Regions from separate parts of the Paenibacillus sp. FSL R10-2736 genome, predicted to be linked through region 3. Evidence: riboswitches for the same ligand, from Rfam matches in the RefSeq annotation. Region 3 holds a riboswitch; each other region holds the start of a gene.
The links. Region 3 has a riboswitch for cyclic di-GMP ahead of NSQ73_RS10005 (thiamine pyrophosphate-binding protein). Riboswitches for the same ligand answer to the same signal wherever they lie in the genome.

Region 1: it holds a riboswitch for cyclic di-GMP, as region 3 does, so the genes downstream of both, NSQ73_RS32800 (choice-of-anchor A family protein) here and NSQ73_RS10005 (thiamine pyrophosphate-binding protein) in region 3, are expected to answer to the same signal.
Region 2: it holds a riboswitch for cyclic di-GMP, as region 3 does, so the genes downstream of both, NSQ73_RS33560 (transglutaminase-like domain-containing protein) here and NSQ73_RS10005 (thiamine pyrophosphate-binding protein) in region 3, are expected to answer to the same signal.
Region 4: it holds a riboswitch for cyclic di-GMP, as region 3 does, so the genes downstream of both, NSQ73_RS27320 (PA14 domain-containing protein) here and NSQ73_RS10005 (thiamine pyrophosphate-binding protein) in region 3, are expected to answer to the same signal.

Annotation. Positions count from the first base shown of each region.
Region 1 covers NZ_JBBOBN010000002.1:1,080,621-1,086,359, reverse strand. Annotated here, with positions in the region: gene NSQ73_RS32815 (alpha/beta hydrolase) at 1-685, opposite strand, end outside; gene tnpB (IS200/IS605 family element RNA-guided endonuclease TnpB) at 898-2,019, opposite strand; gene NSQ73_RS32805 (LPXTG cell wall anchor domain-containing protein) at 2,325-2,642, opposite strand; partial or broken gene NSQ73_RS32800 (choice-of-anchor A family protein) at 2,635-4,313, opposite strand; cyclic di-GMP riboswitch class I at 4,395-4,484, opposite strand; gene NSQ73_RS32795 (LPXTG cell wall anchor domain-containing protein) at 4,989-5,739, opposite strand, start outside.
Region 2 covers NZ_JBBOBN010000002.1:1,246,654-1,252,392, reverse strand. Annotated here, with positions in the region: tRNA gene NSQ73_RS33580 (tRNA-Ala) at 198-273, opposite strand; tRNA gene NSQ73_RS33575 (tRNA-Ile) at 303-379, opposite strand; rRNA gene rrf (5S ribosomal RNA) at 424-540, opposite strand; rRNA gene NSQ73_RS33565 (16S ribosomal RNA) at 666-2,223, opposite strand; gene NSQ73_RS33560 (transglutaminase-like domain-containing protein) at 2,590-3,381, opposite strand; cyclic di-GMP riboswitch class I at 3,414-3,494, opposite strand; cyclic di-GMP riboswitch class I at 3,568-3,648, opposite strand; gene NSQ73_RS33555 (class D sortase) at 3,776-4,429, opposite strand; gene NSQ73_RS33550 (GtrA family protein) at 4,502-4,906, opposite strand; gene NSQ73_RS33545 (glycosyltransferase family 2 protein) at 4,896-5,739, opposite strand, start outside.
Region 3 covers NZ_JBBOBN010000001.1:2,387,983-2,393,721, forward strand. Annotated here, with positions in the region: gene NSQ73_RS09990 (3-oxoacyl-[acyl-carrier-protein] synthase III C-terminal domain-containing protein) at 1-923, opposite strand, end outside; gene NSQ73_RS09995 (hypothetical protein) at 1,026-1,376, opposite strand; gene NSQ73_RS10000 (carboxymuconolactone decarboxylase family protein) at 1,577-1,939, opposite strand; gene NSQ73_RS10005 (thiamine pyrophosphate-binding protein) at 1,991-3,634, opposite strand; cyclic di-GMP riboswitch class I at 3,753-3,849, opposite strand; gene NSQ73_RS10010 (methyl-accepting chemotaxis protein) at 4,354-5,604, opposite strand; gene NSQ73_RS10015 (helix-turn-helix transcriptional regulator) at 5,728-5,739, opposite strand, start outside.
Region 4 covers NZ_JBBOBN010000001.1:6,376,863-6,382,601, reverse strand. Annotated here, with positions in the region: gene NSQ73_RS27330 (UDP-glucose dehydrogenase family protein) at 1-1,097, shown strand, start outside; gene NSQ73_RS27325 (sugar phosphate nucleotidyltransferase) at 1,983-3,356, shown strand; cyclic di-GMP riboswitch class I at 3,494-3,574, shown strand; gene NSQ73_RS27320 (PA14 domain-containing protein) at 3,588-5,739, shown strand, end outside.

The DNA of each region.
Region 1 (5,739 bases), on a different contig from region 3:
GCGTTACCAGGCTGGCTATCTGCACAAAGGGAAAGCCCGGCAGATGATACATCCGCCACAGCTGGTAAGTCAGCTGCGCTTTGACTGAGGTGTAGCCGCAATCAGCGACAACGGCTTTGACCTGCGGAGGAAGTGGTTCACCGGCGGTCATTAACACTGTCGATCCGCCCATAGATACACCATGCAGCACAATTTGCGCCTCCGGCCCGGTCTCCTGCAGAATAAATCCGATCCACTGCAGATAATCACGGCGCTCCGGCCAACCGAAGCCAATGTAGTCCCCTTCGCTCTTCCCGTGACCTCTGGCGTCGGGCAGCAGTACATTATATCCCAGGTTGTCATAATAGTTTTTGGCGGTTGCCCCCATGTCCTTAGCCTTGCCGGAATAACCGTGGGCGATAATTACGGTACGGCCCGCAGCACGCTCTGAAGCCAGATAGTAGCCCTGCAGCTTCAGTCCATCTTCCGAGACCAGCTCCACTTCACGGAAGTTCTGCCGCGCCACCCATTCCGCCCCTTCCCCCCACGAAGCTCCGGCTACCGGCGGGTCCACCTTCAGATCCGGCGTCTTGCCCAGGAATTCCTTAGGCGCCCGCTTAATAGCCACTCCATAAAAGTAAAATCCGGCATAAGCCAAAATCCCCGCGATTACAACCAGCACTACTAGCAGGTATATACCCCACATAACGTTCACCCTTTCAGTAAGCAACCATCCCTTTGAGGAAATGTGTATTCTTGCTTTTGAATTCTCCCCCACTTAGCTAACGCTTGAAGTGGCGGATTCTTGCGAACAGAAGAGTACCCTCTTCTTATGGAGCAAGCGATCCCTGCGTTCCCGCAGTTTTACATTTTTGACGCAAGTGAAATGTTGAATTCTATCGTTTGGTTAGGTGGCGGTTAAACCGCTACTTGTTCAATATTGTGAGCGGCGTTTTCGTCACGGTCATGGATCGTCCCGCATGCCGTACATGTCCATTCCCGAACGGACAGGTTCTTCACCTCGGGGTGGATCGTGCCACACACATGGCAACGCTGACTGGTCGGCTCAAACGTGTCGGCGATCCGAAGATTTCGTCCATACCATTTCGCTTTATACGTCAGCTGTCGCACCCACTCGCCCCAAGACGCATCAGCAATGGATTTTGAAAGCTTGGGGTTCTGAATCATATTCGCCACACGCAGATGTTCGATACTAATCGTTTGGTTTTCACGAATCAGTCTCGTGGTCAGCTTGTGGAGGAAGTCATTTCGTTTATTGGCAATGCGTTCGTGAATACGAGCGATATGCTGCCTTGCTTTCTTCCAGTTGGAGCCGCCCGGAGTACGCCGAGCCATCCGCCGCTGCCAAAGCGCCAGCTTGTTCTCGTATTGACGGTAAAAGCGAGGATTGGCGATATGTTCGCCGTTTGAGCATACTGCATATTCTTTCAAGCCTAAGTCGATGCCAATAGGTGTATCCACTTGGGGCAGAGGGTTCTTTTGAACTTCGCAAACGAGCGAAACGAAAAATTTCCCGCTGGCGTTTTTACGAACGGTAGCGGACAATATCCGGCCTTCCAGCTTCCGGGAGTTTGCAAAACGTATCCAGCCGAGTTTTGGGAGCTTCAAGCGACTGCCCTCCATGGCGATATTCCCGTTGGTGAATTTGGTCGTGTAACTTTGAATCGGATGCTTTCGGCTCTTGAAGCGTGGCGCTTGATTTTGCTTCTTGAAAAAACGATCAAAGCTATCCGCCACATGACGAGCAGCCGACTGCAAAGCGATGCTATCGACTTCTTTCAGCCAGTCGTATTGTGCTTTTAAACCGGGGAGTTGTGTTGCACAAGCGTGATAAGACAAGCCTTTTCCCGTTTCCACATACCTTTGATTCCAAGCTTCCAAGAAGTAATTGAACACAAAACGGCAGCAGCCAAACATTCGACGAATGAGTTGCTGTTGCTCTGTATTGGGGTAGATCCGATATTTATAGGCTTGATGAACCAGGGGTTTCGAAGAAACCTCCTGCGCAGACACGAGCATGTGCAACACCTCCTTTTAGTGATCTCATTCATATTATAGCACATATGTTCGTATTGAAATCGAAAACTGCTGATTCATCCCCAACCTATCGAGGGTGGAGTATTCTCAGCTTTTTTAGATAAATAATTTGAGCATAGTATAGCATGGTATCCGTCCAACTAAAAACACTGCCGTCAGTCCGGCGCTGTCTGGTGTGTGTAAGTAGTGAGCTACGAATTGAATGCGCTCCCCGTATACAAAAAGACTGCTTCCCGGAGAATCTCTCCGGCAGCAGCCCTCATCCAAACACAGCGGCTTAATCATAATTATTTGCGCTTGTTCACTCTGGCAGTTCTTCTAAGAAGCAGGCCCAGACCGGCAAGAGCAACACCCGCAATATAGTACGGCGCAGGACTTGATTCACCCGTCTGCGGCAGGGTTTGCTCTGCAGTCACACTACCCAGAGGAATCTCGTCATCGATAATGATTTCTTCAGGTGCCGGTCCTGCTACAGGTGAAGGTCCAGGTGCAGGAACCTCCACAACTGGCTGTGGCGCTGTTGTTGTCATCACCGTCACAACCGGTGATGCTGCCGGCCCGAGAGGAACCGGGTCATCAATAATAGTCGTGTCAGTATCAGTCACAATAGTCCCAATCACTGTCGGAGCGGTTGATGTCGGAAATACGAAGCTTGGGACAAAGACGCTCGTGCTGGTTGCTGTTGGTGCCGCTGTAGGTGCCACTGTCGGTACAGCGGTCGGCACTGTTGTTGGTGCCGCTGTCGGTGTTGCCGTTGGCACTGTTGTCGGCGTTGCCGTTGGTGCCGCTGTCGGTGTTGCCGTTGGTGCCGCTGTCGGCGTTGCCGTTGGCGCTGTTGTTGGCGTTGCCGTTGGTGTCGGCGTTGGCGCTGTTGTCGGCGTTGCCGTTGGTGCCACTGTCGGTGTTGCCGTTGGTGCCGCTGTGTGTTGCTGTTGGCGTCGCTGCCGGTGTTGCCGTTGGCGTTGGCGTCGCTGCTGGCGATGCTGTTGGCGTCGGTGTCACTGCCGGCGTTGCTGTTGGCGTCGGCGTCGCTGCCGGTGTTGCCGTTGGCGTCGCTGCTGGCGATGCTGTTGGCGTCGGTGTCACTGCCGGCGTTGCTGTTGGCGTCGGTGTCACTGCCGGCGATGCTGTTGGCGTCGGCGTCGCTGCCGGTGTTGGCGTCGGCGTCGCTGCTGGCGTTGCCGTCGGCGTCGGCGTCGCTGCCGGTGTTGCTGTTGGCGTCGGCGTCGCTGCTGGCGTCGGCGTCGCTGCCGGTGTTGCCGTCGGTGTCGCTGCTGGTGTTGCTGTTGGCGTCGGCGTCGTTGCCGGTGTTGCCGTCGGTGTCGCTGCTGGTGTTGCTGTTGGCGTCGGCGTCGTTGCCGGTGGCGTCGGCGTTGCCGTTGGCGGATCTTGGCCTTTATAAGGTATATGGTGGGATTCTCCCGATCCTGAGAGCGAAGCTCCGATCAGATTCCCGTTGATTTGACCATTATTAAATTGAATAGAGGCATATGGAGCCAGCACAGATCCCAGAACTCCGATACCTTCGATTTGAAGACTGGTCGCTTGACTGAAGTTATATAACACTTTACTGTTCATAGCGTTATCCTTATTTCCGTTACCATTAATTCCAGTCCCCATATTCTTCATAGTTACTGAAGTACCGGAGATATTAACTATAGCTGTTGAGCTATCGGGAATCTTAATTCTCAACTCATTTGCACTAGACAGCTTGCTGCCGTCTACAGTAAATATGTTAACATCCGAATTTGTACCTTCCAAAAAGAAATTACCGGAGTTGGCAGTGGTAACCCCATTAACAGGCAGAGAAGCAAGCTGCTGAGATTTCTCACGGAGCAAACTGAACTCGGCTGCAAAGTCCACAACATTTACTTGTTGTTGTAAGCTTCCTGTTCCCCCGCGCGGGCCGCCGCTGCCGCTATAACTCCCCCGTAGACTACATCACCCACGGTTTCTCCCTGGGAATAATACAGATTACCACCGGCGATGAGAGAGTAGGCTTCCTTCGTTTCCTCACTAGTAAGACTATGTCCCACAGAATAATTAACATTTAAATTCACGTTTCCGCCGGCAGCTAATCTACCTTCAATATCACTATGTTTAACATCAACATCTCCCAAGATGAACACATTATACTTGGATGCATTGCCCGGCAAAGAGTTGCCCTCGGCTTTAACTGAGGTGCTCCCCAGTGAAATAATTCCGCCGCTTCCCACAATCAGAACTGCTATAAGTCCGAACACCGTAAGTCGTTTGAATTTTTTTAATTGGAACATACAGCTCACCTCACAGTTAATATAGATATAGGCCACATTTATATAACAAAAAAAGACCGCCGGAAAGAGGATTGCTCTCTTTACGGCAGTCGGACGATCATTGCGCTCCATCGCGCTTTAGACTCCTGGACTTTGCGTCCCGTCCTTTCGAACGGTTTGCGTTTATACGTCAGTGGAAGATTAGGTTGTGAAATTATGTACTAAATCAAACTTTTATACTAATGTCTATGACATTCGTTACTTTGGAACTATTTTTAGTTTATCCGCTATCAAGGCTGATTGTCAATGAAATCCTTTGAAACATCTGGTAATAGATTATATCTGCTGATTCATTCCAAAGCACTGTTACAAAAGGTTTTTTTAAAGAATCTATAGCTTTTTCACCTAAATCCCGATCCTCTCATCGCCCTCGATGGCACCTACAAGAATATTTTGGAACCATGTATAAAGAACTAATTTTAATATTACAATTTTTAATATAAACATGAGGGCCCATGATCGTAAAGACGCACCTCTTTCTCCTTAGCACATTTTCTTTTACGAGGAAACATAATAACAAATGTATATCCCACATAAAAAAGGCTGCTTTCAGGAGAACGTCTTCTCCCAAAGCAGCCTTTTCCCGATTTAGCGGTGATATCGCCAGCCTTTCGGAAAGGATCTTACGGATTGCATTTATTTACGTTTATCTGTTCTGGATCTTCTGCCGAGGAATATTCCCAATCCTGCAAGGGCTAGACCGACTAAGTAATAAGGAGCCGGACTGGACTCACCAGTCTTCGGGAGCGCGGCATCCGCAGGTACATTGCCTAACGGAATCTCTTCATCAATGATTGTCACAATCGGTGTTGGACTTGGTGTTGCGCTTGGGCTTGGCGTTAGGGTTGGACTTGGTGTCACCACTAACGGCCGAGGTGTTACTGTTGCCACAGGGCCCAAAGGCAGCGGATCATCAATGATTATGGTATCTGGATTTACAATATAGCCGATTATTGGAGTCGGCGTTGGCACTACATTAATAAAGACGGGCGGTGCAGACGATGGCACTGGTGCCGGTGGTAAAGTCGGCGCTGGTGTTGGTGTTGGTGTTGGTGTTGGTGTTGGTGTCGGCTCTGGCGTTGGTGTTGGTGTCGGCTCTGGCGTTGGTGTTGGTGTTGGTGTTGGTGTTGGTGTCGGTGTCGGTGTTGGGGTCGGTTCTGCCGTTGGCGTTGGTGTCGGTGCTACTGTCGGTGTCGGTGTTGGCTCTACTGTTGGCGTTGGTGTCGGTACCGCTGTTGGCGTTGGTGTCGGCTCTACCGTTGGTGTTGGTGTCGGTTCTGCCGTTGGCGTTGGTGTTGGCTCTGCCGTTGGTGTCGGTGTTGGCTCTGCTGTCGGCGTTGGTGTCGGTGCTGCCGTTGGTGTTGGTGTCGGTTCAGCCGTTGGCGTT
Region 2 (5,739 bases), on a different contig from region 3:
ATTTTCTCCGCAGGAGAAATATTGAACATTGAATTGCTTCAAAGCCCGTTATTTCCTGACGAATGAATTGTATCAACTAATAACTATTTCAACTTGCTTACACAAGTTTCAGCTAAAAGATGTTCTAAAACGCAAATTCGTTTCGGTATCCAGTTTTCAAGGATCAAGTTCTTGCATATAATCTTGTAAAGAAGTATTGGTGGAGCCAAGCGGGATCGAACCGCTGACCTCCTGCTTGCAAGGCAGGCGCTCTCCCAGCTGAGCTATGGCCCCATATAGGTATTCAATTCTAAAATGTTATATGGTGGGCCTTGGTGGACTCGAACCACCGACCTCACCCTTATCAGAGGTGCGCTCTAACCAACTGAGCTAAAAGCCCATATAACAGATAACATTGTGAATCAACCAATAAATTGATTGTTCGCTTGGCGGCGTCCTACTCTCCCAGGACCCTTCGGTCCAAGTACCATCGGCGCTGGAGGGCTTAACGGTCGTGTTCGGGATGGGTACGTGTGGAACCCCTCCGCTATCGCCACCAAACGCATACGAAAGAGACTTGCTCTTTCAAAACTGAACACGAGTGAGTGTCCGAACCCGAAGGTTCTATTGTGGAAGCTTTAGCTTCCGATTTGAATGTCACCGTTGCAGGTGACGATTCTCCATAGAAAGGAGGTGATCCAGCCGCACCTTCCGATACGGCTACCTTGTTACGACTTCACCCCAATCATCTACCCCACCTTCGGCGGCTGGCTCCCTTGCGGGTTACCCCACCGACTTCGGGTGTTGTAAACTCTCGTGGTGTGACGGGCGGTGTGTACAAGACCCGGGAACGTATTCACCGCGGCATGCTGATCCGCGATTACTAGCAATTCCGACTTCATGCAGGCGAGTTGCAGCCTGCAATCCGAACTGAGACCGGCTTTGCTGGGATTGGCTCCACCTCGCGGTTTCGCTTCCCGTTGTACCGGCCATTGTAGTACGTGTGTAGCCCAGGTCATAAGGGGCATGATGATTTGACGTCATCCCCACCTTCCTCCGGTTTGTCACCGGCAGTCACTCTAGAGTGCCCAGCTTAACCTGCTGGCAACTAAAGTCAAGGGTTGCGCTCGTTGCGGGACTTAACCCAACATCTCACGACACGAGCTGACGACAACCATGCACCACCTGTCTCCGATGCTCCGAAGAGGGGCACTATCTCTAATGCTTTCATCGGGATGTCAAGACCTGGTAAGGTTCTTCGCGTTGCTTCGAATTAAACCACATACTCCACTGCTTGTGCGGGTCCCCGTCAATTCCTTTGAGTTTCAGTCTTGCGACCGTACTCCCCAGGCGGAGTGCTTACTGTGTTAACTTCGGCACCAAGGGTATCGAAACCCCTAACACCTAGCACTCATCGTTTACGGCGTGGACTACCAGGGTATCTAATCCTGTTTGCTCCCCACGCTTTCGCGCCTCAGCGTCAGTTACAGCCCAGAAAGTCGCCTTCGCCACTGGTGTTCCTCCACATATCTACGCATTTCACCGCTACACGTGGAATTCCACTTTCCTCTTCTGTACTCAAGTCACCCAGTTTCCAGTGCGACCCCAGGTTGAGCCCAAGGTTTAAACACCAGACTTAAATGACCGCCTGCGCGCGCTTTACGCCCAATAATTCCGGACAACGCTTGCCCCCTACGTATTACCGCGGCTGCTGGCACGTAGTTAGCCGGGGCTTTCTTCTCAGGTACCGTCACTCCGGCAGCAGTTACTCTACCGGACGTTCTTCCCTGGCAACAGAGCTTTACGATCCGAAAACCTTCATCACTCACGCGGCATTGCTCCGTCAGGCTTTCGCCCATTGCGGAAGATTCCCTACTGCTGCCTCCCGTAGGAGTCTGGGCCGTGTCTCAGTCCCAGTGTGGCCGTTCACCCTCTCAGGTCGGCTACGCATCGTCGCCTTGGTGAGCCGTTACCCCACCAACTAGCTAATGCGCCGCAGGCCCATCCCCAAGTGGCAGATTGCTCCGCCTTTCATTCTCTCTTCAGGAGAGGAAAGAAATTATCCGGTATTAGCTACCGTTTCCGGTAGTTATCCCAGTCTTGAGGGCAGGTTGCCTACGTGTTACTCACCCGTCCGCCGCTAAGTAAGAATGGAAGCAAGCTTCCATTCTTACTCCGCTCGACTTGCATGTATTAGGCATGCCGCCAGCGTTCGTCCTGAGCCAGGATCAAACTCTCCAAATTGTATTTAGAAAGAGCGATTGCTCATTTTGAAACATCTGACGAGAATTGTTATATTCTCTAATTTGGATCTCACCGAAGTGATTTCCGATACTCACTCGTTGTTCAGTTTTCAAAGATCAAGCTCGTTGTCAGCGGCGCTTACCGCGTCACCAGCAACTCTTATAATATATCACGTTCATTCGAGTAATGCAAGCTTTATTTTGAAATCACTTATTTAAGTCATTTCTTATTAAGTTTGCCGCTCCAACAACGCTTATTTATAATACCCTATCTCTCTACCAAAAAGCAACCTTTTCCAAAATAAAAATAACCCGCTTAGTTACTAAGCGGGTTATCCTCAATGAAACTATGAATGCATCTGTGCTCTTAGTAGAACTTAGCTGCAGTATATTTACTTGCCACTTTAACCAGATCTGCTGTTTTGCTGTTCTTGGCAAGTCCAGCATCAACTGTAGTATCAATAGTTACCCATTTGCCATTAAGGAACACTTCATTCCAAGCGTGGTAAGAAGTCACATAACTTGTGTTACCCATAACCAGTTTGGTAGGAATGCCTTCACTGCGAAGCATAGTAGCGAACAAGGAAGCGTAATCGTAGCAGATCCCCTTCTTGGTAGCCAAGGTGCTGTCGTTGTTAGGGATGTAATCTGTAGTAACACTGGAAGCCAGGGAATAATCATATTTCACATTGGCTACGATATAATTATAGATAGCCTTCACTTTGTCTTCATCTGATGTCAAACCTTGTGTAAGCTGTGTTGCTTTCAGAACTGCTTTATCGGAAGAACTCCATTTAACATTCTGTACGGAGCTCAGATATACGGCGTTGGCGTTGCTCAGGCTAAGATCTACCGTCTCGGAAGAGATTACTTTGTATTTGTTGCCGGTAGTGTTCTCAAGTACGGAAACCTTGTATGAACCGTTACCTTGTTGAAGCGGGAATGTTTCAGTTGGTTTGGAAGTGTATAAGTTGTAGGTGTAGCTGTTATTATCTTTGGTGATCATCAGCTTAATCTTCTTATCCTTAGGAACATTATAAGAAACTCCGATAACACCCTGATCAAGTTGACCTATGTTCAACCAGCTTGCATCCGCATTAGCAGCTTGAGCTGTACCTGTCTGCACCGACGTAACCACTACGAATAGTGTAACCAACATTAAATAGAACTTCTTCATTGGATAAAACCCCTTTCGGTAGCTGGCTGCCATCCTTACGGGAAGGCCCTTTAGCTTTGCGTCCCTACCTTTCGATAGGTTTGCCGTTATCGTATAAGCTTTATCTGTCCTTGCTTCTACCATAAAATGCTAGATTCACAATAAGAACAAACAAAAAAAGCCTCTTCATTCGGTAGCTGGCTGCCATCCTTACGGGAAGGCCCTCTAGCTTTGCGTCCCTACCTTTCGATAGGTTTGCCGTTTATCGTGTATTAGCTTTGTATAGTTATATCTTACCATATCTATTTCTATTATCAAGACCTAAATCACTAGATTTCCGCGAAAACAAATAAAAATTTTAAGTATTTTAAGTTTTTCCGTCATTATTCTACAAACATCACGATAACTTTGCGTGAATGATAAGTCTATGCGTTGGATTCACCAGCGGATCACAAGTAATGAGTGTTAGAATCTTGTCATCCTTATTCCCTTTCAATACGGATACATCGGTTGGTTCCACAATAGTCACATCATAAACTACATAATTGTATGCCTGCTTGCCGGTTGTAACGGAAATAGTGTCCCCGACTCCAACTTCATTCAATCTGTTGAATAGCCTTCCCGTAGTTCTTGATCTATGCGCTGCAATTGCAGCATTCCCAGCAGAGCCAAGCGGAGCCGTCTCCTTCATATGCGCAGCAGCATGCTTCATATTCGCCTTGGTGGCGCCTTCCAGCACAGGCAGCTTCAGATCTATTTTGTCGATTTCGATGATTGCCATCACCTTGCCTCCGACTTCAATCTCAGGCGCAGCAGAGGGTTCTGGCTCTTCCGCAGCCGACTCATCCGCCAGCAGCTGGGTTACTTCCGCGTAAGGCTTACTTAGATCAGCACTGGCCGGAGCTGACGCAGACGGAACGATTTCACTGTAGGCCTGTTCAGCCTCTTCCAGCAGCTTTTGCTGCTGACGGTCATTGTACCATTCGCTTCCTTTGGGATAGAGCATAATCAGTACCCCGGCAAGTATAATCAAATAGGATAATTTCCGCATGACAATCGCCTCCGTAATATAGAATAGATGTTACCCTCCCGGAAAAAATTAAGAAGCAATGCTTCTTAATTTTCAGAATACCCATTTCCGGCTTCCGAAGAAATTAATGATCACCGTAACAAATGTGACCAGCACTTTGGCGATCAACACTTGAATACCAAGGGAATCGGTCAATATATGAATCAGCAGCACCGATATACCAAGCACCACCAGGTTCAGCACGATAAACCTAACCAGCTGCATCCGGTCGAAGCCCTCTTTATTACCTCTGTCCCGGTCGCGAAAGGTCACCTTTTTGTTCCAGAAGAAGCTGTTGGCCGTACCGGCGCTATAGGAAATAATCTGCGCAGGGGTGTTGATCATCCCAAGGGAATGCAGCAGTGTGAATACAGCAAAGTCAATCAGTGTATTCAGCAGGCCTACCGCATTGAATTTCAGGAACTGGATGAACCCCGCACTCCATCTCTTATCTGGCATAATCGCTTTCCTTCCGCGTGTCTTCTATTTCCGCATCCGGATAGCCTTTGGTCTCACGTACAATATAGAGCGGTCTGTCCTTCGACTCATCATAGATCCGTCCGATATACTCACCAATTACCCCCAGCAGCATCAGTACAATCCCGTTGAAGAGCAGGTTCACGCCGACTATAGATGCCCATCCGGGTACGGTCCAGGAGGTAAAGATTTTTTGGAACAATACCAGGAATAGATAGATGAAGCTGGAAAAGGACAGAAAGAATCCGATATAAGATGCGATTTTGAGCGGTTTGTGGGAAAAGGAGGTGATGCCGTCGAGCGCAAACCGGATCATTTTCTTGAGCGGATATTTCGTTTCCCCGGCAAAGCGCTCCTCCCGCACATATTCTACCATGGTCTGCCGGAAGCCTACCCAGCTTACCAGACCCCGGACATACCGGTTCTTCTCCTTCAGACCGCGCAGCACATCACAGACTTTACGGTCGATCAGCCGGAAGTCCCCGGTATCGGTAGGGATTTCAACACTGGTCATACTGCTGAGCAGGCGGTAAAAGATCTTAGCGGTGACTTTCTTGAATAAAGTCTCCCCGTGACGCTTCAACCGCTTGGCATACACGACTTCGTAGCCCTCTTTCCACTTCGCAATCATCTGCAGAATAACCTCAGGAGGATCTTGGAGGTCTGCGTCAATCACCACGACTGCCTGGCCTTCGGCATAATCCATACCAGCCGTAATCGCCACCTGGTGGCCGAAATTACGGGAGAAGTCGATCAGCTTGACATGCTCATCCCGGCTGCTGATCTCGCGCATGATCTCCGCCGTGCGGTCCCGG
Region 3 (5,739 bases):
CGTTCCAGCTGTCCGGTAGTCACTGCTTTGTGCAGGGCAATAAACGGGCTGCTGGTGGAGGTGTAGCCGAATTCATCCCCGATGTAGACGGCTGCATCAGCGTCAATTCCGGTTTTGCCGGCAACGGCCTTGATATTCGGAAGTGACAACTGCGAGAAGCAGGCGGCCTTGATGGATTCAGGTGCGATTCCGTTATTGCTGAGCAGGGTGTTAATTGATTCTGAAGCAGCATCCACACAGATGGAATCATCGAACGGGATGAACTTCACATTGAATTCTCCGGCAGCCACACCCGTACGTCCGAGATTGGCTAAACCTTCCGCCGGGAACAGCGAGTTGCCGTACACGCAGGTATCGGTCTGATAGATTGAATCAATGAAGCCTACCGAATTCTCGTCACGCTCCAGAATGAGCGCGGCAGCTGCATCGCCGAAGTTGGCGTAATATACCGGGTCATTCTTGTCCGCATGCGGGGCAACGTAGTCAGAACCGATGACAAGCGCACGGCGGATTCTCGGGTTCGCCATCATTTGACGGCTGACCTGTTCAACCGAAGCGGTCATTCCTGCACAGTTGGCATTACTGTCGATACAGATCGTATGCGATGCACCATTAATCAGGCGGTGAATCATCAATGAGTTCGTTGGGAAAATATATTCAGGAGTCTGGCTTGCATAAGCGATCAGGTCAATGTCTGCGCCGGTCAGGCCGGTCTTGTCCAGTACATTGCTTGCGGCTTCAAAAGCCATCGTCAGGGAGTTCTCATCCTTGCTGTCGATACTGTAGCGGTTTTCACGGCCAAGAGCAGCCAGCAGGCCACGGATATCAATTCCCTTCTCATCGAAGTGCTGAATGAAGAAGTCATTGCCGATGCTTTTGCTTGGATGATAGATATCAATGTCCTTAATGCGAATCCCTGCCATAGTAAACCTCCTAAAAGTTTGGGTAGCCCGTAAGCATACACTTAGTTTCGTGAGCGAATCTTGCGTTTCAAACCGCTAATAATGGTTTAAAAATAAGTTATCCTAAGCTTGTACCGTAGACGTGATTTCCAGGTTTTCGAGTCCTGCTTTGCGGCCCAGACGTGCCAGCTGCATTTTGAGAATAGGGTTATTCTCAAGGGTAAGGCTCACTTTTTGGAAGCCGTCTGCCTTGAACATAATGAAGCAGCCTTCGAGCAACGGCACAACATCAGGAGCGGTTACATTCAGCTTGCGGCAATCGATATCCAGTGCATATTCGGACGGGTTGATCGGATTGATGGTCTGCTGATAGGCTTGTATCGATTTAAGACCGTCCTCGTTCGAGAAGGTTCCTTCCAGCTCGATGTTAATTACTTTCTTCGCAGTGTCCGTCTTCAAAATAAATTGTCCCATGTTCATCTCTCCCGTAATTTTAATTGCATGACTATTCAGAGTGACCTGATGATTCATCATGTTGATATCCCGAAAAACTACGTTCCTGCGACTATATTCGACAAAGTGAACTTGGTTTTGGGATATTTTGCCTTCATTATAACCAGAACTTTCTTTAATACGCAATACAAAAGTCGAATGATGTAATATTATGTTGTTAATTAACGAATATCTTCCAGCGTCTCCAGCAGAACATTGAACGCCGAGATCACTCTGGGTGCGCCGATACAAGGTGTCAGATGAAGCAGGATACCTTTGATCTGATCAACGGTCATCCCCACGCGGAGCGCCATTACATAGTGAACACCCAACTGTTCAAATTGTCCCATGGTGATCAAAGAAGAGATGACAGCAATTTCTTTCCAGTCTGAACCGATGGTCGTCCGCTGAAAAATATCACCGTATGCATTGCCCATGATATACTCGGCTAATTCAGGAAAATGCTCTTTAATAGGAGCTAGGGCTTTGGCACCATAGTCCCCGGAAAGATTGGTGAAATGGTCCAGTCCGCTGTCTACGTTCATATTCACTTGTTTGCCTCCTGATAGTAAGTTGGGGAATCTGTAACATACAGCCTAGTTGAGATCCAGTGTACGGTGGGCCGTAGGAGGCATTTCGTCACGGTCGGTCAACAGCTCAATAACGGCTACGCGGTTAAGTTCAACTGCTTGGCTGATTGCAAAGGCAAACTCCTCTTGCGTCTCTGCGCGGAAGCCGGTGGCTCCCAGGGACTCAGCAAACTTAACTGCATCCATAGGGACTTCAAAGATGGTTCCATCGATACGTCCGGTTGTTTTTTCCATTCCCTTAAGGGCCATATCCAGCTGCATATTGTTCACAACGATGAAAATAACCGGAATATTCTTGCAAACCGCTGTGTTAATTTCAGTTCCGAGCATCATGAAACAGCCGTCACCGGTAATGCAGAAGACCGTCTCTTCCGGCGCAGCCGCCTTGGCACCGATGGCCATGCCGATTGAATTCCCCATGCAGGCGAAATAGGCATCAAATACAAAGCTCCCCGGTTTCTTCACGTTGAACCATTTGACCGCATTGAAGCCGTGGCTGCCGTCATCAACAAACACGCTGCTGTTATATGGTATCAAATCGCTCATCGTGCTCATTACCGAAGCCAGCGAGAGCTTGGACAGCACAGGCAGCTCTTCAGTATAGTGATTGGAGATCTCTATTTCACGTCTGGTTATGGTGGACGGATCAATCTTGCCGAGATACAGCTCCAGGTTGTCACGCAAATCGCCGCCGACGGAAATGGTATCGGAAGTCAATATTTTACCGACAAAGGTTGGATCAACATCAAACTGGATCAGCTGATCCGGATGATTCTCCTTCTTAAGATTGCATATGGTCATATCGCTCAGACGCGAACCAAGCACGATAAACAGATCACTGTTGTTCAACATCTCATCACCGTGCGTACATCCGCCAACGCCCACAGGACCGTGATAGAGCGGGTGATCCGCAGCAATGGCTCCTTTACCGCCGGGGGAGGTCACTACAGGTATGTTGAAGGTCTCGGCCAACTGTACCAGTTCCTTGTGCGCACCGGAGCGGTTAACCCCTTTACCGGCAATGATCAGAGGCCTGCTGGAAGCATTGATCGCTGAAATGACCCGTTCGTAGTTGGCGTAGCTGACGAGCCTTTCCCGCTGCGGAAGGACAATCCGGCATTCTTCAAGGCGCTCGGTCTGAACATCAAACGGAATACATAAATGAACAGGTCCTTTCTTGTCACCAAGGGCGATAGACAGGGCATGATTGAAAATCGTACTGAAATGGTCGCCGCGTTCTACCAGCTTACTGAAAAGAGTGGCTGGTCTGAACATGTCCGCCAAATCGGCGAGATAGGATGTGGAATCCTGACACTGGGGAATCCCCAGCTCTTTAATAGACTGATGACCGGTAATGAAGAGCACCGGGAGATTGTTGGCTTTGGCGTGTGCTGCTGCGGTTAGCAGGTTCGTTCCGCCTGGACCGGAGGTGCCGAAGGCAACCCCGAGACTGCCTGTTTTCAGTGCATAGCCGCCTGCTGCGAAGCCGGAGCTGGACTCATGCCGGCCGGGAATAAACTCAATGCCATAGTCAACAAGTTTGAGAGCTATAGGACAAATGGACTTGCCAATAATACCAAAAGAATGTGTTACCCCAAGATCGCGTAATGCTTCCGCCATATAATCTGCAACTGTCTTCAGAACATCCACCCCACAAGTTGTTTTTTGATTGTATGCTAGCAATAGAAAACCTGTACTCGAAATAGGAGCACAGGCCTGTTGCACGAATCACCATAACTGAACGCGGATTCCCGGACGTTCATAGTTTTTCAGCAACCTGGCTGTCATGATCTCACCGGATAAGTGAGACTGTAGATCCATGGCTTTGCGTCATTCCCTTTCGGTGAATTTTGCCTCATATGTTGTTATCAATACAGCGAAGGATAATTTTCCTTTACAATATATTCCTCGCTCGCCTTTTGTCAATAAGCCGTTTGCAGCAAAACGCGAAATTTGGCGAATATTCAGATGTAATAGGAGATGAAATATTAGATATTCAAACTTTTGAAAATGGATGCGTCTGGAAGACCAAAGTCTTATAATGCAAATGCAGAAAAAGAGCAGAATTTAATCTGCATAAGTCATAAGCCTCATAACATCGTAGGAACCTCCTGAAACTATGCAGATGTATTAGAATTATAGGCTGGGAGAACCTAGAAATAGGTCTTAAGAAATAGGTGATTAAAATTTAAAATAATGTTAGTTTATTAGTAATAAAGAATTAGCAGTAAAGAAGTGCAAAGACGTTATTTTAGGGTTATGCACTATTTTAACACTTTGTGAATATTACATTACAATCTGCTTTTTCCATGCCAAAAAGAGACCGTTCCCGCAGACTGCTCTGCGGAAATGGTCTCTTGGGGCTGCTGCTAGAATTTGAAAATATGGATTGTTTTTTGCAGCTGGAAGACAGATTGTGTCATCTTCTCGGTCTCTTCCGCTACGGACTGCAGGGCATGAATTTGTTCGTTCATCGCCGCAGATACCTCCTCGGTACCTGCTGCCGTCTCCTGGGTAATGGCCGAGATATTCTCGATCGCCCCGGAGATCTTGAGCGCACTCTCCAGCATCAGATCACTCTCTGCGGAGAAGGAGGAGATCTGCTCGGTTATGTATTGCACGCTATGTACGATCTGCGCGAAAATATGTGCTGTCTCCGTTATCATCTCGTTCTGCACCTGAACAACCTCTTCATTAATAGCGATGTTATCGATAGCCTGCTTGATATCGGCCTCGATGCTGCGTACCAGCCCGAACACTTCCTTGGTGGAGGCGGTTGATTCTTCGGCAAGCTTGCGGACCTCCTGTGCTACAACTGCGAAACCGCGTCCGTGCTCACCTGCACGTGCAGCTTCAATTGAGGCGTTAAGCGACAAAAGATTGGTTTGTTCGGCAATTTCCGTGATGGTCTTGGTGATCATGGTAATGCCGCGGGCATTCTGTGAGAGCGCTTCGATCGTATCTGCTACTTTTTGTGTAGCCTGGATATTCTTCCGCATGCCTTCGGCTTGAGTGTCCACGGACTGACGTCCCTTTTCAACCAGCTCCAGTGTATGGGCGGAGCGTTTATTCATTTCCTTGGTAGAGTTCGTATAATTGGAGACTTTGGTTTCGATATCTTTGATCGATTCCGTCATATCGGCAATATCCACCGAGATTTCATTCGCACCCAGGGCAAGTTCGTTGGAAGAGGAGGCTACCTGTGCCATTACAATCTTCAGGTTCTGGTTCTTGTCCTCAATACCCCGGCTGGCATCCATAACCTGGCGGGTAAGCTGTGAAGCGTCGGTTAGGATCTTCTTCAATTTATCGATCATAGTGTTGAAGGAGCGGCTGATGTCGCCCATTGATCCGTTCTCGTCTGCACGGCTGGTGAAGTCGCCTTTGGCGATTGTATGCGTCACATTGGAGATATCCTCAAATGAAGATGTAAGCGTTCTCTCAATGAAGCGCGCAAGCGGGTAGGTCAGTGCAGCCAATACCGCAATCAGAATAATACCGATTATCAACTTTCCCATTGCAATGAGCGTAATTAACACAGGGACAGCGAATAAAGCGGCAACCAGGTAACATCCGGCAACGATTCTTTGTTTTAAAGGCAGCTTGTTCATCCAGTCCATAGACTATAGTTCCCCCTAGAAATAAATATTGTGCATTGTAATATTATAGGGGATTAAAGCGTAATCGGTCTATTGTAAGAACTGACATAAAACTTCTTCCCGGGCTGCTCCAAAAGAGTACGTTTACACATTGTC
Region 4 (5,739 bases), 4.0 Mb from region 3:
TTGCCGTAGGGACCCCCTCACTGCCGGGCGGTGAAGCGGATCTAAGATATATCGAAGGGGCAGCCATTGAAATTGCGCAGGCAATGGAAGGCTACAAGGTCATCATGACCAAGTCAACCGTACCCGTAGGCACCAATGAGAAAATCCGCAATTTGATCGCTTCGCACACGAATCATCCCTTCGACATTGTCTCCGCCCCTGAGTTCCTCCGTGAAGGCTCCGCGATCCGCGATACGCTGCATCCCGACCGGATCGTGATCGGACTCGATAATCCTGAGCTTGAGCCGATGATGCGCCAGCTTCATCAGGGCTTCACAGACAATGTATTCGTCACGGATATCCGCAGCGCCGAGATGATCAAATATGCGTCAAATGCATTCCTGGCTACTAAAATATCGTTCATTAACGAAATCGCCAATATTTGCGAAAAAGTGGGAGCTGATGTAACCGAGGTGGCCGAGGGCATGGGAATGGACCGGAGAATCGGATCTACCTTCCTGCAGGCCGGTATCGGTTATGGAGGCTCCTGTTTCCCGAAAGATACCAATGCGCTGATCCAGATTGCCGGCAACGTGGATTACGAGTTCAAGCTGCTGAAATCGGTGGTCGAGGTCAATAAAGGCCAGCGCTTCATGATCATCTCCAAGCTCCATGAGTCGCTGGGCAGCCTGCGCGGCGCAGTCATCGGCATCTGGGGCCTCGCCTTCAAGCCGAACACGGATGATGTCCGCGAGGCGCCTGCCCGTGAAATCGTTGAGGCGCTGGTAGCCGAAGGCGCCACCGTGAAGCTCTATGATCCGATTGCCGCCGAGAATTTCCGGGCGCAATATGATCACCCGCAGCTCCGCTGGTGCGGGCTGGCGGAAGAGGCTGCCGAAGGCAGCGATGCGGTATGCCTCCTGACCGACTGGAGCCAGTTCAAGGATATCGACCTGCATCTGCTGGCGAAGAGCATGCGCCGCCAGGTGTTGATCGACGGCCGCAACGTCTATAGCAAAGAGCAGATCGAAGGAACCGGCCTGGAGTATCATTCTGTCGGACGCCCGCAGATGGGCGGCCTTAGCGGATTCTCCGCCAGCGTTGCCGGCGCGGTCTAAGCTCTTGGTCTATCAGTGATCCCGCAGCCTCCCACTGAAAGTGTGATGCACGGGGAAATTAGAGGGAAAAACCCCTCTAATACCGCTGAAAGTAAGCTGTATGGGGAAATTAAAGGGATAATTCCCTCTGATTCCGCCGAAAGTGTGCTATACGGGGAAATTAAGGGGATAATTCCCTATAATTCCGCCGAAAGTGTGCTATACGGGGAAATTAAGGGATAAATTCCTCTGATTCCACCGGATGTGGGCCAATGGAGGAAATGAGAGGCATTAGTGCTCTTGATTCCACCGCCGCGTAAGTGAACGTAAAACCTTGGAACAAGAGTGTTATGTTTCCCCTTCGCTGCTACAGCGAGCGGAAATCCCTTGGAACAAGATGCACTTAATCCCTTAAATCTCTCACTGCCGCATAGTTGAGCGGCGCCGCCTTGGAACAAGCGTGAAATGGCTTTGTCCCCGCAAAAGCAGGCGGGGCAGCCACAGGCTATATTGCCGTAACAACCAGCGGCAGCAGTTAATTCTATTGCCGCTCAACCAAGCGGCAATAGCCGGATCTTTAGCCGGGAGCTTCGCCTGTGGGCGAAGCGAATAAGCCAGCTGTTATGTAATGGAACGGAGAGGAATTTTGGAACTGTAGGAGCGTTAGCGTCCGCCTGAAAGCTTTCCGTAGGAAAGCTAGCTTCGGAAGCATATGCTGTCTCCGGATTTCTACCGCGATAAGCGGTTTAAATCAGGAAATCTGGAGACGGGCAGCGGCCGAAAGTCCAAACATTCCTTGCAGTGACCCTCATAACAGCCCGCCTTTTTGGCTTAAGCAAACGCAGCCAGTTCCCAATAACAATCCGATATTTTCGCGACATCACATAAACTTAGGAGGGTTCACTTATGAAACTAGTACTTCTATCAGGCGGTTCTGGTAAACGGCTCTGGCCTTTGTCCAATGATTCACGTTCGAAGCAATTTCTGAAAGTACTGGAAAGCCCGGCAGGTGAACCGGAATCCATGGTACAGCGGGTATGGAGACAGCTGCAGGAGACAGGGATGGCGGAATCGTCCTACCTGGCTACCGGCCGCAGCCAGGTAGAGATGATTCAGAGCCAGCTGGGCAGCGGGGTGCCGATTATCGTTGAGCCGGAGCGGCGCGATACCTTCCCTGCCATCGCACTGACAGCAGCTTACCTGTATTCGGTCGCCGGTGTTTCACCAAGCGAGACGGTAGCCATCCTGCCCGTCGATCCTTATGTGGAGTCGTCCTTCTTCGAAACCGTTCTGCAGCTGGAGAGCACGATGCTGGAGAGCGGCGCCAATCTGGCGCTGATGGGCGTAGTTCCGGAGCATGCCTCCGAGAAATACGGCTATATCATTCCTACCAGCGCCGAAGCGGGGGCGAGCGGGTATCTGCAGGTGAGCCACTTCCAGGAGAAGCCGGACCGCAAGCAGGCTGAGGAGCTGATCAGCCGGAACGCGCTCTGGAACTGCGGCGTGTTTGCTTTCCGTCTAGGTTATCTGCTGGATATTCTGCAGCGCAAAGGACTGCCGCTGAACTATGAGGAACTGCAGAAGCAGTATAAACTGCTGGCTTCCATCAGTTTTGATTACGAAGTGGTGGAAAAAGAAGAGAATATCGTGGTTCAGCCTTACGCCGGATTCTGGAAGGATCTGGGCACCTGGAACACGCTGACTGAAGAAATGACCAGCAATCATGTCGGCAAAGGCTTCGTCACTGCAGATTCCGAAGGCACCTGCCTGATCAACGAGCTGGACATTCCGATCACCGTGATCGGAGCGAAGGATCTGATTATCGCCGCCAGCCCGGACGGAATTCTGGTTACGCACAAGGCGGAGAGCCCGCGCATTAAAGAAGTGCTGAAATCTTTTGAACAAAGACCGATGTACGAAGAACGCCGCTGGGGCCACTACAAGGTAATTGATTATGTGAAATATGCGGAAGGCAATGAGGTGCTGACGAAGCGGATCTTTATCTCTGAAGGTAAAAATATCAGCTATCAGCTGCATCACAAACGCAGTGAAATCTGGACCATTGTCAGCGGTGAAGCCAGCATTGTGCTCAATGAGAAAATGCATAATGTGAAGGCGGGGGATGTCGTACGGATTCCGGAAGGCACCAAGCATGCGATCCTGGCATTGACAGATATGGAATTTATCGAAGTGCAGACCGGCTCTGAGCTGGTGGAGGAAGATAACATCCGAATCACCTTGGATTGGGAAGATATCGCCTTACAGCAATTCATTTCGTAGGTCTAATCTATCTATATAACCAATTGTTACAAATCCAAAACAGGTATTAAGAACCATTTATTAAGAAAATTTCATTTTTGCTCTAAATTAAAACTAAATAGGGACGATACTTACGGTAAGAGGGATTAATCCTTCCAATACGACAAAGGCAAACCTAATCGAAAGATAGGGACGCAAAGCTATAGGGCCTTCGCAAGAGTGGCAGCCTGGCTACCGAAAGGAAGATGGATTTTGATAACTTACCGTAAGTCTCGTTTGCTGTGCACTGTGCTGTCTCTGGCCCTTTTATTGACTGCAGTACCTCTGGGACTCGGCGGAATGCCTTCATCTGCAGAAGCTGCATCTAGTTCCAAAGCGCCCGTTAATCCGGAGGCTTCAACCGAAGCAGTCAGATTGCTGGATGATCTGTATTCTATCACTGGAAAAGGCATTATTACCGGCCAACATGACTATCTGGAAAGTCCGGACGAATTCAGCAACAAGCTGAAGGGAACCAGCGGACAATATGCAGCTCTTCACGGCTATGAACTGGGTGTAATCAGCGGCCAATCGGAAAGTACAGCAGCGGCGCAACGCAGAAATGTTGTGAACAGCGCGATCAACTGGTATAAGGGCGGCGGCATTGTAGCCATGACTTTTCATGAGAATCTGCCGGGTACCGCATACCTCTGGTCCAATGTTCAGAAACCGCTGAGCCAGGCGGAATTCAATAAATATATTACTCCGGGTACAACACAGTACACTGCATTGATTGCAGATCTGGACAAAGTGGCAGTTTCACTTAAAAGCCTGCGGGATGCTGGTGTTCCCGTACTCTGGAGACCTTACCACGAAATGAACGGTGACTGGTTCTGGTGGGGGAAGAAAAATAACTTTGCTGCGCTTTGGAATATTATGTATGACCGTTTCGTAAACGTTCATAAATTAAACAACCTGCTGTGGGTATGGAACCCCAATGCACCCAATGCCTGGTCTGATCCTTATGCGCTGACCTATCCGGGGGCTGACAAGGTGGATGTACTCGCGGCAGATATATATGAGAATGATTATATGAATAAATACCATGACAGCCTGCTTGCCCTTGCGAATGGCAAACCGATTGCCATTGGCGAGAATGGACAAATGCCAAGCACGGCAAAGCTGCAGCTCTCCCAGAAAAATTGGGTATATATGATGAGCTGGGGAAAAATGCTGTATGAAACCAACACCAATGCTACCATCAAAAGCTTCATGAGCGACAGCTATACTGTGACCCGGGACGATTATAAAGCAGGCACATTTGCTACGGCGACGCCGAAACCAACAGCAACGCCAACGCCGGTACCAACAGCAACACCAACGCCGGTACCAACAGCAACGCCAACGCCGGTACCGACAGCAACACCAACGCCGGTACCGACAGCAACACCAACGCCGGTACCGACAGCAACACCAACGCCAGTTCCAACAGCAACACCAGCGCCGGTACCGACTGCAATGCCAATACCGGTACTGACGCCGCCCCCTGCTTCCAATGATTCTGTGACGGCCCCCGTCGTTCAGAATGGTCTTCAGGGAGAATACTACAAGAACATGACGCTTTCGGGCACTCCGGTTCTGGTCCGGAATGATGCGCTGCTGAACTTTAACTGGCGCCAGGCAGCGCCGGATGCCAAGCTTGGAGTGGATAGCTTCTCCATACGCTGGACGGGTCAGATCAAACCTTCTTTCAGTGAAACCTATCAGATTATCACTACATCCGATGATGGTATCCGCGTCTATATTGACGGCACAGCTGTAATCGACAGCTGGACCAAACAGAGCGGTACCGAGCGTACAGGAAGCATAAACCTGCAGGCAGGCCGGCTGTATGATATCAAAGTGGAGTATTACGAGAATGCCGGCGATGCCAATATCCGCCTGATGTGGCAGAGTCCAAGCCAGGCGAAGGCAACTGTCCCTACAAGCGCGTTATTTGTGAACACGGCTGCTTCTTCAGCCAGCAAAGCAGCTTTGGATGCTCCGGCTGTGACTGCAACACCAGTACCAACAGCAACGCCGTTACCAGTATCAACACCAACACCGGTGCCAACAGCAACGCCGACAGCGGCACCAACGCCGACAGCGGCACCAACGCCGACAGTGGCACCAACGCCGACAGTGGCACCAACGCCGACAGCGGCACCAACGCCAGCAGCGGCACCAACGCCGACAGCGGCACCAACGCCAACAGCGGCACCAACGCCAACAGCGGCACCAACGCCGGCAGAAGCTCCATTACCGGAGAATCTTACGGCCGAGGCTCCTGCGGCGAATGGGCTGGTTGCGGAATATTTCAATAATATGACGTTGTCTGGTGCTCCGGCAGTGGTACGTACCGATGCAGTGCTTGACTTCAACTGGC